DNA from 2 places in the Pseudomonas sp. CCI3.1 genome. Region 1 is predicted to be linked to the other one. Evidence: predicted binding sites of a transcription regulator. Region 1 holds the regulator's gene; the other holds the start of a gene.
What was found. The regulator LexA, encoded in region 1, represses DNA repair genes until DNA is damaged. The targets are predictions, from matches to a motif close to CTGTNTNNNNANACAG.
Positions count from the first base shown of each region.

Region 2: the regulator LexA is predicted to act here: its motif matches at 1,663-1,678, upstream of recN (DNA repair protein RecN).

Region 1 is NZ_JAVIWO010000001.1:4,677,065-4,684,632, reverse strand. It holds gene RGV06_RS21535 (DEAD/DEAH box helicase) at 1-1,850, shown strand, start outside; gene nagZ (beta-N-acetylhexosaminidase) at 2,070-3,068, opposite strand; gene RGV06_RS21525 (TetR/AcrR family transcriptional regulator) at 3,250-3,957, opposite strand; gene lexA (transcriptional repressor LexA) at 4,218-4,826, shown strand; gene sulA (SOS-induced cell division inhibitor SulA) at 4,837-5,310, shown strand; gene RGV06_RS21510 (hypothetical protein) at 5,380-5,613, opposite strand; gene RGV06_RS21505 (DUF6586 family protein) at 5,733-6,254, opposite strand; gene topA (type I DNA topoisomerase) at 6,602-7,568, opposite strand, start outside.
Region 2 is NZ_JAVIWO010000001.1:2,395,334-2,402,901, reverse strand. It holds gene recN (DNA repair protein RecN) at 1-1,638, opposite strand, end outside; gene grpE (nucleotide exchange factor GrpE) at 1,891-2,457, shown strand; gene dnaK (molecular chaperone DnaK) at 2,558-4,474, shown strand; gene dnaJ (molecular chaperone DnaJ) at 4,796-5,920, shown strand; gene dapB (4-hydroxy-tetrahydrodipicolinate reductase) at 5,931-6,737, shown strand; gene carA (glutamine-hydrolyzing carbamoyl-phosphate synthase small subunit) at 6,997-7,568, shown strand, end outside.

The DNA.
Region 1 (7,568 bases):
CGCCTGAGCGCGACTGGTTCGACCTGGAGCTGGGGATTATCGTCAACGGCCGGCACTTGAGCCTGCTGCCGATACTGCTGAACCTGATGCGCTCCCACAGCGATATCCTCAATCCCGAGAAACTCGCCCGACGCCGAGATGACGAACTGATTCTGGTGAATATCCCGGCCAACCCTGCCAGCAACCATGGCCCGCTGCAGGTTGCCCTGCCTTACGGACGGCTTAAACCGGTACTGGCTACTCTGGACGAGTTCTACCTGGGCGAGCCGGATGCCACCTCGCTGCGAATCAAAAGCGCTGATGCACCGCGCCTCAACGCACTCGATGCCCTGCCTTTGCGCTGGGAAGGTGGCGAGCAGATTCGCGGCTTTGCCCAGCGCCTGCGCGACATCAAAGACTTTAGCGTAGAGGCCCCTGAAGGGCTCAATGCCAACCTGCGCCCCTACCAGCTTGAAGGCCTGAGCTGGATGCAGTCGTTACGCCAGCTCGAGGTGGGCGGCGTACTGGCCGACGACATGGGACTGGGTAAAACCCTGCAGACACTGGCGCATATTTTGTGCGAAAAGAATGCCGGCCGCCTGGATCTCCCGGCCATGGTGGTGATGCCCACCAGCCTGATCCCCAACTGGCTGGACGAGGCTGCGCACTTCACCCCGCAGCTCAAGGTGCTGGCGTTGTTTGGCGCCACCCGCAAAAAACACTTTGCACACCTCGCTGACTACGACGTAATCCTGACCACCTATGCCCTGTTGCCCAAGGACATCGAGCATCTGGTCAAACAGCCCTTGCACCTGCTGGTACTGGACGAAGCGCAGTACATCAAGAACCCTGGCAGCAAGGCTACCCAGGCTGCGTGCGAACTGATTGCGCGGCAACGCCTGTGCCTGAGCGGCACCCCCCTGGAAAACCACCTGGGAGAACTGTGGTCACTGTTTCACTTCCTGCTCCCTGGCTGGTTGGGCGACGTTAAAACCTTTAACCGCGATTACCGCATCCCCATCGAGCGCCAGGGCAGCAACGAGCGCCTGCAGCACCTCAATGCACGCATCAAGCCGTTTTTACTGCGCCGCACGAAGGAACAGGTCGCTACCGAACTACCACCCAAGACCGAGATCATTCATTGGGTTGAGCTTAACGAGGCGCAGCGCGATGTATACGAAACCATGCGCCTTGCGATGGACAAAAAAGTGCGCGACGAAATCACCCGCAAAGGTGTCGGGCGTAGCCAGATTATTATCCTTGAGGCGCTGCTAAAACTGCGTCAGGTGTGCTGCGACCTGCGTCTGGTCAGCGACACCCCGCCGAAAAAGGGCAGTACTTCCGGCAAGCTCGACAGCTTGATGCTGATGCTCGAAGAACTGTTTGCCGAAGGTCGACGCATCTTGCTGTTTTCACAGTTCACCTCGATGCTCAGCCTGATCGAAATCGAACTGAAAAAACGCAAGGTTCGTTACGCCATCCTGACGGGGCAAACCCGTGACCGGCGCACCCCGGTCAAAGACTTCCAGAGCGGCACGCTGCAGATATTTCTCATCAGCCTCAAGGCGGGTGGTGTCGGCTTGAACCTCACCGAGGCCGACACAGTGATTCACTACGACCCGTGGTGGAACCCGGCGGCTGAAAACCAGGCCACGGACCGTGCCTACCGCATTGGCCAGGAAAAACCGGTGTTTGTGTACAAGATGATTGCCTGCGGCACCGTGGAAGAGAAAATCCAGCACTTGCAGCAGGAAAAGTCGGATTTGGCAGCAGGCGTTCTTGACGGACGAGTCGCTGGCGACTGGAAGCTTCAGGACGACGACATCGATGCGCTGTTTGCGCCGCTGCCGCCCAAAACAGAGAAACGCTGAGACATCCAAATTCTTGATTAACCGCAGGAGCTGGCTTGGCTGCCACTCAGGCAGCGCGGTCTTTCGCGCTGATGCCATCGCGAGCAAGCCCGCTCCCACGGGCGTTGGGGTACTTGCGAAATCTGAGGTCGGGCTCGATTTCTGTGGGAGCTGGCATGCCTGCGATTCAGGCGATACGGTCTTTCTGCTTCGCCAAGCGTCAAAGCGGCATCGATGTGCTCAATCTATTAATTGAGCATCCTTGAGCGCACCCATCGCCACCAGCCAGCGCGGGCTCTGACGATAATCGGTGCTCGCCCAGGCCTGACCGCGCATGCGCGCAATCCTTGTCGAAGGGCTGACCTTCAATCGCTGAGCGGCGCTGAGTGCTAGCTCTGCTGCAGCGCGGTCGTTGCACACCAGCCCCATGTCGCAACCGGCTGACAAGGCAGCCTCAATGCGGCTAGCGGCATCACCCACCACATGCGCACCGGCCATCGACAGGTCGTCACTGAAGATCACGCCGTCAAACTGAAGCTCGCCGCGCAAAATATCTTGCAACCAGCGACGTGAGAATCCGGCTGGTTGGCTGTCCACTTGCGGATAAATCACGTGCGCCGGCATGACGGCAGCCAGATGCTTGCTCAAGCGGGCAAATGGCACGAGGTCATGGGCGCGAATCTGCTCAAGGCTGCGCTCATCAGTAGGAATGGCAACGTGGGAATCAGCCTCGGCCCATCCGTGACCCGGGAAGTGCTTACCGGTCGCCGCCATGCCTGCGTCGTTCATTCCGCGAATAAAAGCCCCGGCCAATGTGGCTGCGCGCTCAGGGTCGCCCTCGAACGAACGACTGCCGACCACAGCACTGCGCTGGTAGTCCAGATCCAGTACCGGGGCAAAGCTCAAGTCCAGCCCTACGGCCAGTACTTCAGTGGCCATAATCCATCCACACTGCTCAGCCAAGTACTCGGCGTTGGGGTTGTCGGCAATGGCACGCATCGCTGGCAGACGCACGAAACCCTGACGTAGACGCTGAACCCGGCCGCCTTCCTGATCGACCGCCAACAGCAGGTCGGGACGCAGCGCACGAATCGAGGCGCTCAACTCACGCACCTGGCGCGGGTGCTCGATATTGCGTGCAAAGATGATCAACCCGCCTACTTCAGGCTGGCGAAGTAATTGCCGATCTTCAGCCGTCAGCCAAGTACCGGCGACGTCCACCATCAAGGAGCCTTGCAAGGCAGAACTCATGGGAAATCCTTTAAAAAGAGAGCGTTCATTACCCCGCCCGGATCCTCAGGCATGCGCCTGCGCGCCGCACTCCAGAGAGGCGGCGACGAATCGACAGACGGGAATAAGTCAGGGCTGGGCATGGCAACTAGCTTAGCGGAACAAAGCAGCCGCGCACACCCGCAGCAGGTCAAACCTTGGCGGTCACCGCAGGGGTTTTACTGCGCGGACGAAGCTGGGCACTGGCCATTGCAGAATCAGTGACGCCGCTTTGCGCACGCATGCCTGCCGCGAGAAATGGCACCATCAGGCGCATCACCTGCTCGATTGAGGTATTGACACCGAAATCAGTCTCGGCGATGGCACGTAGCGCCTTGATCCCGGACATGCTGAAGGCCGCAGCACCCAACATGAAGTGCACACGCCAGAACAACTCGAGAGGCGGGATTTGCGGGGCCGCTTCGTTGACCAGCAACATATAGCGGCGGAAAACCTTGCCGTACATGTCTTCAAGATAGCGACGCAAGTGACCTTGGCTCTGACTGAATGCCAACCCCAGCAAGCGCATGAAAATCGACAGGTCATTACCACTGCGCGGCTGAATCACCAGCGCCTGCTCGACCAGCATTTCCAGTAGCTCTTCAAGGCTGGGACGGTTCTCGGGTTTGGCCTGGCGACGCTCGAGTTCGCGATCCAGGTTGGCGCAAAAAGGCCCCAGAAAGCGCGAAAACACAGCCTGAATAAGCGCCTTTTTAGAACCAAAATGGTAATTGACCGCCGCAAGATTAACTCCGGCTTTGCTGGTAATCAGCCGCAATGAGGTTTCGGCAAACCCTTTTTCCGCGAACAGCTGCTCGGCAGCATCAAGGATACGTTCAACGGTTTCCGACTGTGCCATGACTACTCCGCCTGACAAACATTTAAACACTTGTTTGAAACATACGTTTCAGCTTGTAAAAAGTCAAGATCACGTATTCGCTTTAGGACCGAGCAGTTCTGCATTTAACCACAGCCTCGGCCAGCAAGGCCCCACCTGATAAAGTGCGGGCCGCCCGACGTGTTAATGACCGTCCAGCGGACTGCTGGAAATGGATGATTGCCAATAAGCCTTCACTGTATATAATCCCAGTCACTGTATAAAAAGACAGAGCGATCAACATGCTAAAACTGACGCCACGCCAAGCTGAGATCCTGGCCTTCATCAAGCGATGCCTGGATGACAACGGATACCCGCCCACCCGTGCCGAGATCGCACAGGAGCTGGGCTTCAAATCCCCCAATGCCGCCGAAGAACACCTCAAGGCTCTTGCCCGCAAGGGTGCGATCGAGATGACCCCCGGCGCCTCGCGCGGCATTCGCATTCCTGGCTTCGAAGCCAAGTCTGACGAATCAACCCTGCCCATTATTGGCCGAGTGGCTGCTGGCGCCCCGATTCTTGCGCTGGAGCACGTCGAAGAGTCATGCAACATCAACCCGACCTTCTTCCACCCTCGAGCCGACTACTTGCTGCGGGTACAAGGCATGAGCATGAAGGATGTCGGCATCTTTGATGGCGATTTACTTGCTGTGCATACCTGTCGCGAAGCCCGTAACGGCCAGATTGTCGTGGCCCGTATCGACGACGAAGTGACAGTCAAACGCTTCAAGCGTGAAGGCAACAAGGTATGGCTAATCGCCGAGAACCCTGAATTCGCCCCGATTGAAGTCAACCTCAAAGACCAGGAACTGGTCATTGAAGGCTTGAGTGTCGGCGTCATTCGCCGCTAAAGGAGGCTTCATGCAGTTCCCACATACACCGCTGCCAGCACAACTCACCCTGTTCGAGGCGTTCATGGCACAACCCATGACACCCGCGATCAAGGACGTGCTCGATTCCCCCTGGAGCGCCGAGCCTGAAGTGTTCAGCGAACTGTCGCTACGCGGTGCCGCCGGAAACTGCCTGAACCTGCTTGCTCCTATGCTGCGCGAACTGAGCGAGCATCAAAATGCCCGTTGGCTGACGCTGATTGCACCGCCTGCGAGCCTGACCCAAAGCTGGTTACGCGACGCAGGATTGAATCGCGAACGTATTCTGTTGCTGCAACCCAACGGCAATAAAAGCGCCTTGCAACTGACCTGCGAAGCGCTGCGGCTGGGACGTAGCCACACCGTAGTGAGCTGGATCAACCCACTGACCAGCGCTGCGCGCCATCAGCTGATCAGCGCAGCACGCACCGGCAACGGGCAGAGCTTGAATATTCGCTTGGGTTAAACCGTTGATGCCGCCACAGGGCCAGTGCAGAACGCACTCGCCTGGCTGTGGCGCAGCAGTCAGGGGCGCTTAGTGAAGAATGCGTGGCCCATCGTCTTTTTCGAGCTCGCCTTCGGCCAGTCGGCCCGCCATTTGTACGCCAACGCTAAGCATGGCTTTCGCCACCTCTACGTGTTGCCCCTGAAGAAAGGCCTTGGCATCTTCAGAAAAATTCAGCGTTACCAAAGTCCCTTCGTCCTCAGCTCGGCGCAACTCGATACGGCCGTCTGGCAACTCGACAATTTCTAGAAAAGACGTTGGCATATAAATTTGTTCTCCACGAAAGCGCGGGAGTATATCAGCCATCCCGTGGAAATTTCCCGGGATCTGTAGCGCTTTCGCTGACAGACTGATGAATGACTGTACCGTTTCGGTTTAGACCCTTAGCACTCATTGAGTCCATCACGGAACCGAATGGCCAGCCTTTTCAAGTTCTGACGCCACTCTTCCAGTGTGTCGCGACTCAACTCCTGGGTTGCCTCATCCTCCAGATTGACCGCAACGATCAAGGGCTGGAACACATCCGCCTTAATCTTTTTTGGCGCCTGTAGCGGCTGATACAGGGCCGCGTGGGTCGCAACCAGTTGCGCCAGCCATGTCTGCGGCGCCTGCGCCAGCTCAACCAACTCTGCCAACTCAGGAATGGCCTTCTCGTCCAGCACTTGCTGGGTGAGCAGCAACTCGACTCGAGGCGCACTGGCCTGTGACAACCGATAAAAGCCTGCTATCTCGTGACACAAGCCAAGCAGTGCCCCATACAGATGAAAGACCGCGGATTCGCGCTCAGCCTGAACCAACGCCTGAGCATTCATGGCACGACCGTCAGCCGCCATGTTCATGGCCTCAAGGGCCAGGCCAGCGAAATAGATCTTCTGATTGGTGCGGGTATAAAGTTCGTGAGCCATGCGGGCGCTCCACAGCAAATGAGTGATGGCAGTTTGTGCAGTCTCAGGGATCAGGCGGTGCTGGCGCAAGCGTCGCACATATGTCTCGTAGCAGCTGCCGAGGAACGAAGGCTGCGTTCGAGCGCGAAGCGGTCGCAAAACTGGAGCATGCGGTCTTTCAGGTGGACAGCGGCATCTGGTTAGACGACGACTTCGTCGCCGAACGCAGCCTCGTTCCTTCGGCAGCTGCTACGAGGAATGGCCCTCCCCCGTTCAATCCGTAAAAGAATATTCACGGGCGCTTCTGCCAAAAAAAACCGCGCAAGGCATAGCCCTTGCGCGGTTTTTTATTCAGCGTTCAGTTCAGATCAAGCGTCTTTTTCTTTACGCTTGTCTTCAACCTTCCAGCTCTTACCGTCGTAGAACGCACGCCAGCCAGTCGGCTTGCCTTCAACTTCAGTCTGCACGTACTGCTCTTTGGTTTTGCGACTGTAGCGAATCACCGCAGGACGCCCATCAGGGTCTTTCTTCGGCGCTTCACACAGGAAGTGATACTTGGGATCGATCTCGTCCTTGTGCGGCACAATTTCGATCACCAACGGAGCACGGGTCTCACGGTTTTTCGGAAATTGGCTCGCGGCCAGGAACAACCCTGAAGCACCGTCACGCAGGATATACGTGTCGTTAACCTTCTCGCATTTAAGCTCCGGCATTTTCACCGGGTCCATTTTCGGCGGTGCGGCTTCACCACTCTTCAGCAATTTACGGGTGTTTTTACACTCGGCGTTGGTGCAACCGAAGAACTTGCCGAAGCGGCCGGTTTTTAGCTGCATCTCGCTGCCGCACTTGTCGCACTCCAGGCTCGGACCTTCATAGCCCTTGATACGGTAGTTGCCTTCTTCAATTTCATAGCCGACGCAATCCGGATTGTTACCGCAGATGTGCAGCTTGTGCTTCTCATCCAGCAGGTAAGCATCCATGGCCGTGCTGCAAATCGGGCAACGGTGCTTGCCCAACAACACCAGCGATTCGGACTCGCCTTCATCGTCCGCTGCGATTTCGTCGCCTGGCACCAGATTGACCGTGGCCTTGCAACGCTCTTTAGGCGGCAGGCTGTAACCCGAGCACCCCAGGAACACGCCAGTCGAAGCCGTGCGAATCTGCATTGGACGACCACATTCTTTACACGGAATATCAGTCATCACAGGCTGGTTGGCACGCATCCCGCCATCCGGCGCAGCGGCTACTTCGAGCTTTTTCTTGAAGTCGCCGTAGAACTCGTCCAGCACGTTTTTCCAGTCACGCTCGCCTTGCGCCACGTCATCGAGGTTCTCT
Region 2 (7,568 bases), 2.3 Mb from region 1:
GGCCAGGGATTCTTTGGTCAGGTCAACGCCGCCAAGCATGCGAGCGACTTCTTCAACGCGTTCTTTTTTGCTCAGTTTTGCCACGGCAGTGCGTGTGGTCTCGCTCTCGCGAACCTTGTGTACAAAAAGGTGTTGATGGCATTGCGCAGCCACTTGCGGCAAGTGAGTCACCGTAAGTACCTGGCCACGCTCGCCAAGGCGGCGTAGCAGTTGCCCGACGATTTCGGCAGTCGGACCGCCAATGCCCACATCCACTTCGTCGAACACCAGAGTGGGGACGCGGGAGGTTTGAGCGGTGATGACCTGGATGGCCAGGCTGATACGCGACAGTTCGCCGCCAGAGGCAACCTTGGCCAAGGCCTTGAGTGGCTGGCCGGGGTTGGCGCTTACGAGCAGCTCTACCTGCTCAAGGCCTTGAGGCATGGGGTCACTGCTGCTCTGGGGGCGCAGTTCGATCATGAAGCGCCCACCCGGCATGCCAAGTCGCTGGATTTCTTCTTCTACAGCACTGCTCAGGCGTGTTGCGGCCAGGCCGCGCAGGTTGCTGAGTTCGCGTGCGCACTCATGATAGTGACGGGAGAAGGACGTCAGCTCGTTAGCCAGGCGTTCGATGTTTTCATCGTTGGCGTTAAGGGTTTCGAGCTCATCGAGTAGTTTTTGCTGCAGTGCTGCCACTTCGTTGGGTTGCACCCGATGTTTGCGCGCCAGTGTATAGATGGTGTCCAGCCGTTCTTCCAGGTACTGCAGGCGACCCGGGTCGGCATCAAAATGGTCGATAAAGCGATTGAGTTCGCCTACGGCTTCTTCGACCTGGATTTGTGCGCTGGCCAGCAGGTCGGTGGCTTCGCCCAGTGAGCCCGAATTGCTGTTGATGCTCGAAAGGCGATTGAGACTGGCCGTCAGGGCATTGAGGACGTTGCCTGAATCGCTTTCGCTGCATTGCTCTACCACCTGACGGCAGATGGTCAGCAAGGTTTCGGCATTGGTCAGGTTTTTGTGTTCCTGTTCCAGCTCTTCGAGTTCGTTTTCGCCCAGCGAGAGGGTTTCCAGCTCTTCGAGCTGGTAGCTCAGCAACTGATGGCGCGAGCGCTGTTCATCTCCGGAGTTGGACAGGTGTTCAAGCTCTTGTCTGGTCTGACGCCAGCGTTGGGCGGCCAGTTGTACCTGGCGGGCCAGATCGGTGGCGCCGGCGTACTCGTCGAGCAGGCGACGGTGAGTGTCGGGCTTGAGCAGTGACTGGTGCTCGTGCTGGCTGTGGATGTCGATCAGCAGCTCGCCCAGAGCCTTGAGGTCGCCCTGGGGGCAGGGGGTGCCATTGATGTAGCTGCGCGATCGGCCTTCGGCGGTGATGACCCGGCGCAAGATGCACGGACCGTCGCCTTCCAGGTCGCGCTCGGCAAGCCAGGCCCGGGCTTCGGGTATGTCTTGCAGGTCGAAAGTGGCCAGGATATCGGCCTTGTCGGCACCTGGGCGAACAACACCGCTGTCTGCACGGTCTCCCAGTGTGAGGCCCAAAGCGTCGAGCATGATCGATTTGCCGGCACCGGTCTCGCCAGTGATTACACTCATCCCGCGATCCAGTTCGAGATCGAGATGTTCAACGATGGCGTAGTTGTGTACGGACAGGTGCACCAGCATGGGAGCTGCTCCAAAACGTAATGTCTGGTTATTTATACAGTGTTTTGTTTCATGCTGACAATGGTTGTGCTTAGTTCGATTTGCTTGTTTTTTTAACTTTTTTAGCTCGAATTTGTTTTTTTGCAGGTAATGCCAGAGGGCTCTAACATCTATTTTCTGGTTTTCAGGGTCTTGAACCTGAGATTTGCGACCCCATATACCTTGGCAGAAGCGCGAGTCGAGCTCGCGGACGAAGTTTGAAAGGAGAAATCTATGGCAGACGAACAGACTATGGATACGCAGAACCAGGACGCCAACCAGGCCGCTGATGTAGCAGGTGAAGATTTGGCAGCCCGCGTGCAGGTGCTTGAAGAGCAGCTGGCAGCCGCTAATGATCAGGCTCTGCGCGTAGCTGCCGATCTGCAAAACGTTCGCCGCCGCGCCGAACAGGATGTCGAAAAGGCTCACAAATTTGCGCTGGAGAAGTTTGCAGGCGATCTGTTGCCGGTGATCGACAGTCTGGAGCGCGGTCTTGAGCTGTCCAGCCCTGACGACGAGAACATTCGTCCGATGCGCGAAGGGATTGAACTGACCCTGAAAATGTTCCAGGACACCCTGAAGCGTTATCAGCTGGAAGCGATCGACCCGCACGGCGAACCCTTCAATGCCGAGCATCATCAAGCGATGGCAATGCAGGAAAGCGCTGACCTGGAGCCAAACAGTGTGCTCAAGGTGTTTCAAAAAGGTTATCAGCTCAATGGTCGCTTGCTGCGCCCGGCTATGGTCGTAGTTAGCAAGGCGCCAGCGCCGGTTTCGCCATCGATTGACGAGCAGGCTTGAAATCGGCCGCAAGGCCCCCATTTAGAAGTCAAGCGTTAAGTAATGCCGCAGTTGGTCATCACTGCTGCGGCAACAAAATTCAAATTTAGGGAGAGTAGACATGGGCAGAATTATCGGTATTGACCTCGGGACCACCAACTCGTGTGTTTCGGTTCTTGAAAACGGTAAAGCAAAAGTTATCGAAAACGCAGAAGGCGCGCGTACTACGCCGTCGATCGTTGCGTACGCCAATGATGGCGAAATTCTGGTTGGCCAGTCGGCCAAGCGTCAGGCAGTGACCAATCCGCATAACACCCTGTACGCGGTGAAGCGTCTGATCGGTCGTCGTTTTGACGAAGAAGTTGTACAGAAAGACATTCAGATGGTTCCGTACAAGATCGCCAAGGCTGACAACGGTGACGCTTGGGTTGAAGTGAACGGCCAGAAAATGGCTCCGCCACAGATCTCGGCTGAAATTCTGAAGAAAATGAAGAAAACCGCCGAAGACTACCTCGGCGAGCCAGTGACTGAAGCGGTCATTACCGTTCCGGCCTACTTCAACGACAGCCAGCGTCAAGCTACTAAAGATGCCGGCCGTATTGCGGGTCTGGACGTTAAGCGCATCATCAACGAACCAACCGCAGCTGCTCTGGCTTACGGTATGGACAAAGCGAAGGGCGACCACACTGTCATCGTTTATGACTTGGGTGGCGGTACTTTCGACGTGTCGGTCATTGAAATTGCCGAAGTTGATGGCGAGCACCAGTTTGAAGTGCTGGCAACCAACGGTGACACGTTCCTGGGTGGTGAAGACTTTGACATCCGTCTGATCGACTACCTGGTTGACGAGTTCAAGAAAGAAAGCGGCATGAACCTTAAAGGTGACCCGCTGGCGATGCAGCGTCTGAAAGAAGCTGCTGAAAAAGCCAAGATCGAACTGTCTTCGAGCCAGTCGACTGACGTGAATCTGCCTTACATCACTGCAGATGCCACCGGTCCTAAGCACTTGAACGTGAAGATTTCTCGCGCCAAGCTGGAATCGCTGGTTGAAGACCTGGTTCAGCGCACCATCGAGCCTTGCCGCATTGCTCTGAAAGACGCTGGTATCGACGTTGGCGCGATCAACGACGTGATCTTGGTCGGTGGTCAGACTCGTATGCCGCTGGTACAGAAGCTGGTAACCGAGTTCTTCGGCAAGGAAGCACGTAAAGACGTGAACCCGGACGAAGCTGTTGCCATGGGTGCTGCTATCCAGGGCGCGGTATTGGCCGGTGATGTTAAAGACGTTCTGTTGCTGGACGTGAGCCCGCTGACTTTGGGTATCGAAACCATGGGCGGCGTAATGACTGCTCTGATCGAGAAAAACACCACGATTCCTACAAAGAAATCGCAAGTGTTCTCGACGGCTGACGACAACCAGGGCGCTGTGACCATTCACGTGCTGCAAGGTGAGCGTAAGCAAGCCGCACAGAACAAGTCGTTGGGCAAGTTCGACCTGGCTGACATTCCACCAGCTCCACGTGGCGTGCCTCAGATCGAAGTAACCTTCGACATCGATGCCAACGGCATCCTGCACGTAAGTGCAAAAGACAAGGCGACTGGCAAGTCTCAGTCCATCGTGATCAAGGCTAACTCGGGTCTGTCCGAGGAAGAAATCGCTCAGATGGTTCGCGATGCCGAGATCAATGCTGAGGAAGACCGCAAGTTCGAAGAGCTGGCAGCTGCACGTAATCAGGGCGACGCACTGGTTCACTCGACTCGCAAAATGATCGTCGATGCTGGCGACAAAGTAACCGAGGAAGAGAAAGCTGCAATCGAAGCTGCTGTAGTTGCACTTGAAGCTGCTGTTAAAGGCGACGACAAGGCTGCTATCGAAGCCAAGGTTGAAGAGCTGTCCAAGGTGTCTGCTCCGGTTGCACAGAAAATGTACGCCGAGCAAGCGAACCCGGCAGACGCAGCGGCCAAGCCAGCTGATTCGGCTGAAAAAGCGGACGACGTTGTCGACGCTGAGTTCGAAGAAGTAAAAGACAACAAGTAATTAGCTTGTTTGTCGGCCAGTTGACCGCGCTTTAGCGGTGACTGGTAGGATGTCGCCGCGCGGGAGCTTGCTCCCGCGTTGGCGTGTCTGGAGTAAAGGAATTTTTTACAGCATGCGACAAGGTCGAATGCTGGCGGTTTGGTCTGGATCTTTCTTGTTTTCCAGCCAGAGGTAACCGCTCCTGTCGGCCAATGCATTGGCTGTTAAACAGAAACCAATATCGTTGAAAAGACGTGAGTCGGGTCTGATCCTTTTCGGGCTTGGCGGGTTTGGCGAGGCTCGGGAGGGTTTTGTCGAACGTCCTTGAGAGTGCAAAGAATTATGGCAAAGCGCGACTATTACGAAATATTGGGTGTTGAACGCACTACGACTGAGATCGAGCTGAAAAAAGCTTATCGCCGCCTGGCGATGAAGCATCACCCGGATCGCAATCCGGATGACAAGGCCTCGGAAGAGCTGTTCAAGGAAGCTAACGAAGCTTACGAAGTACTGTCGGACTCCAGCAAGCGTGCGGCCTACGATCAATACGGCCATGCCGGTGTTGATCCGCAAATGGGCGGCGGCGGCGCTGGTTTTGGCGGCCAGAACTTCTCCGATATTTTTGGCGATGTGTTCAGCGATTTCTTTGGTGGTGGTCGTGGCGGCTCCCGGGGTGGCGCTCAGCGTGGTAGCGATTTGCGCTACACGCTGGAGCTGGATCTGGAAGAAGCCGTGCGCGGTACCACGGTCAATATCCGCGTTCCTACGTTGGTCAACTGCAAGCCATGTGATGGTTCGGGCGCCAAGAAGGGTTCTTCGCCTGTGACCTGCACAACCTGCGGCGGTATCGGCCAGGTGCGTATGCAGCAGGGCTTCTTTGCTGTTCAGCAGACTTGCCCGCGTTGTCATGGTCAAGGCAAGGTCATCTCTGACCCATGCGACAGCTGCCGTGGCGAAGGCCGTGTCGAGGAATACAAAACGCTTTCCGTCAAAGTCCCTGCGGGCGTTGATACCGGCGACCGCATTCGTCTGTCGGGCGAAGGCGAGGCGGGCGTACAAGGTGGGCCGACTGGCGATCTGTATGTAGTGATCGATGTGCGCGAGCACGCGATTTTTCAGCGCGACGGCAAACATTTGTTCTGTGAAGTGCCAATCAGCGTGGCTGATGCAGCGTTGGGTGCAGAGCTTGAAGTGCCAACGCTGGATGGTCGGGTCAAGCTGAAAGTCCCTGAAGGCACTCAGACTGGCAAGCAGTTCCGCTTGCGTGGCAAGGGTGTTGCTCCGGTGCGGGGTGGTGGTGCAGGCGATCTGATGTGTCGCGTTGTAGTTGAAACGCCGGTCAAGTTGAGCCGTCGTCAGCGTGAGTTGATGGAGGAGTTCCGTACCACGCTGGAAGGCGATAGCTGCCACTCACCAAACGCCACTGGTTGGTTTGAAGGCGTGAAGCGTTTTTTCGGCGACCTGTAAGGAGCGGTAAATGCGACGTATAGCTGTGATGGGCGCTGCCGGGCGCATGGGCAGGACATTGATCGATGCGGTGCAGCAGCGCTCGCCAGTGTGCGGGCTGACGGCGGCAATCGTTCGTCCGGGCAGCTCTCTGGTGGGGGCTGATGCCGGTGAGCTGGCTTCTGTAGGGCGGATTGATGTGCCGTTGTCAGCCAGCCTGCAAGAGGTCTCTGCTGACTTTGACGTGCTGATCGATTTCACTTTGCCTGAAGTGATGCTGGGCAACCTGGCGGTGTGTCGCAAGCTGGGCAAGGCCATGGTGATTGGCACCACGGGCTTGAGCGCGGCGCAAAAACAGCTGTTGGTCGAAGCGGGTCAGGACATTGCGATTGTCTTTGCTTCCAACTTCAGTGTCGGGGTCAATCTGTCGTTCAAGTTGCTCGACATGGCTGCGCGGGTGATGGGTGATGATGCGGATATCGAAATCATCGAGGCTCACCACCGGCACAAGGTCGACGCACCTTCGGGAACGGCGATGCGCATGGGTGAAGTGATTGCCGATGCATTGGGGCGCGATCTGCAAAAAGTCGCGGTCTATGGTCGTGAAGGCCATACCGGTGCTCGCGAGCGTGAAACCATCGGTTTCGCTACGGTGCGCGGCGGTGATGTGGTGGGTGATCACACGGTGCTGTTTGCCACTGAAGGCGAGCGGCTCGAAATCACCCACAAGGCATCCAGTCGCATGACTTTTGCCAAGGGCGCCGTTCGAGCAGCTTTGTGGCTGGAAGGGCGCGAGCCTGGGCTGTATGACATGCAGGATGTGCTCGACCTGCGTTGAGTTATCTCTGTAAAATCGGGTTGTTGGCGCGCCAGTAGCCCGATTTTTAACCGCTAAGCGATGTTCTGTCGCATTCTCCTGTCTTTTAGACTCTTTAGCGGTAGACCAAAAAAGCCTTTTTCTGTAAGCTACAGCTTTAGTGTGTCCACTAAAAGCGCGCAGATAATTCGATGAAGAAGCGGGGTGACGTGTCCATACGTCACTCCGCTTTTTTACAACCTGCGATCGCCCTTTCAGGCTTTATTTACGGGAGGTCTTCTTGACTAAGCAAGCCATACTCGCCCTCGCTGATGGCAGCATTTTTCGCGGCGAAGCCATTGGGGCCGACGGTCAAACCGTTGGTGAGGTGGTGTTTAACACCGCAATGACTGGCTACCAGGAGATCCTTACGGATCCTTCCTACGCTCAGCAAATCGTGACCCTGACTTACCCGCATGTTGGCAATACCGGTACTACCCCGGAAGACGCCGAGTCTGATCGTGTCTGGTCCGCAGGTCTGGTAATTCGTGATCTGCCGCTGGTTGCAAGCAACTGGCGCAACACCATGTCGCTGGCCGACTACCTGAAAGCCAACAATGTTGTGGCTATCGCCGGTATCGACACCCGCCGCCTGACGCGCATCCTGCGTGAGAAAGGCGCGCAGAACGGCTGCATCATGGCCGGTGACAACATTTCTGAAGAAGCTGCCATTGCAGCTGCTCGTGGCTTCCCAGGCCTGAAGGGCATGGATCTGGCGAAAGTCGTCAGCACCGAAAAAGCCTACGAGTGGCGCTCCAGCGTCTGGAACCTGGCTACCGACAGTCACCCGACGATCGAAGCCAGCGAACTGCC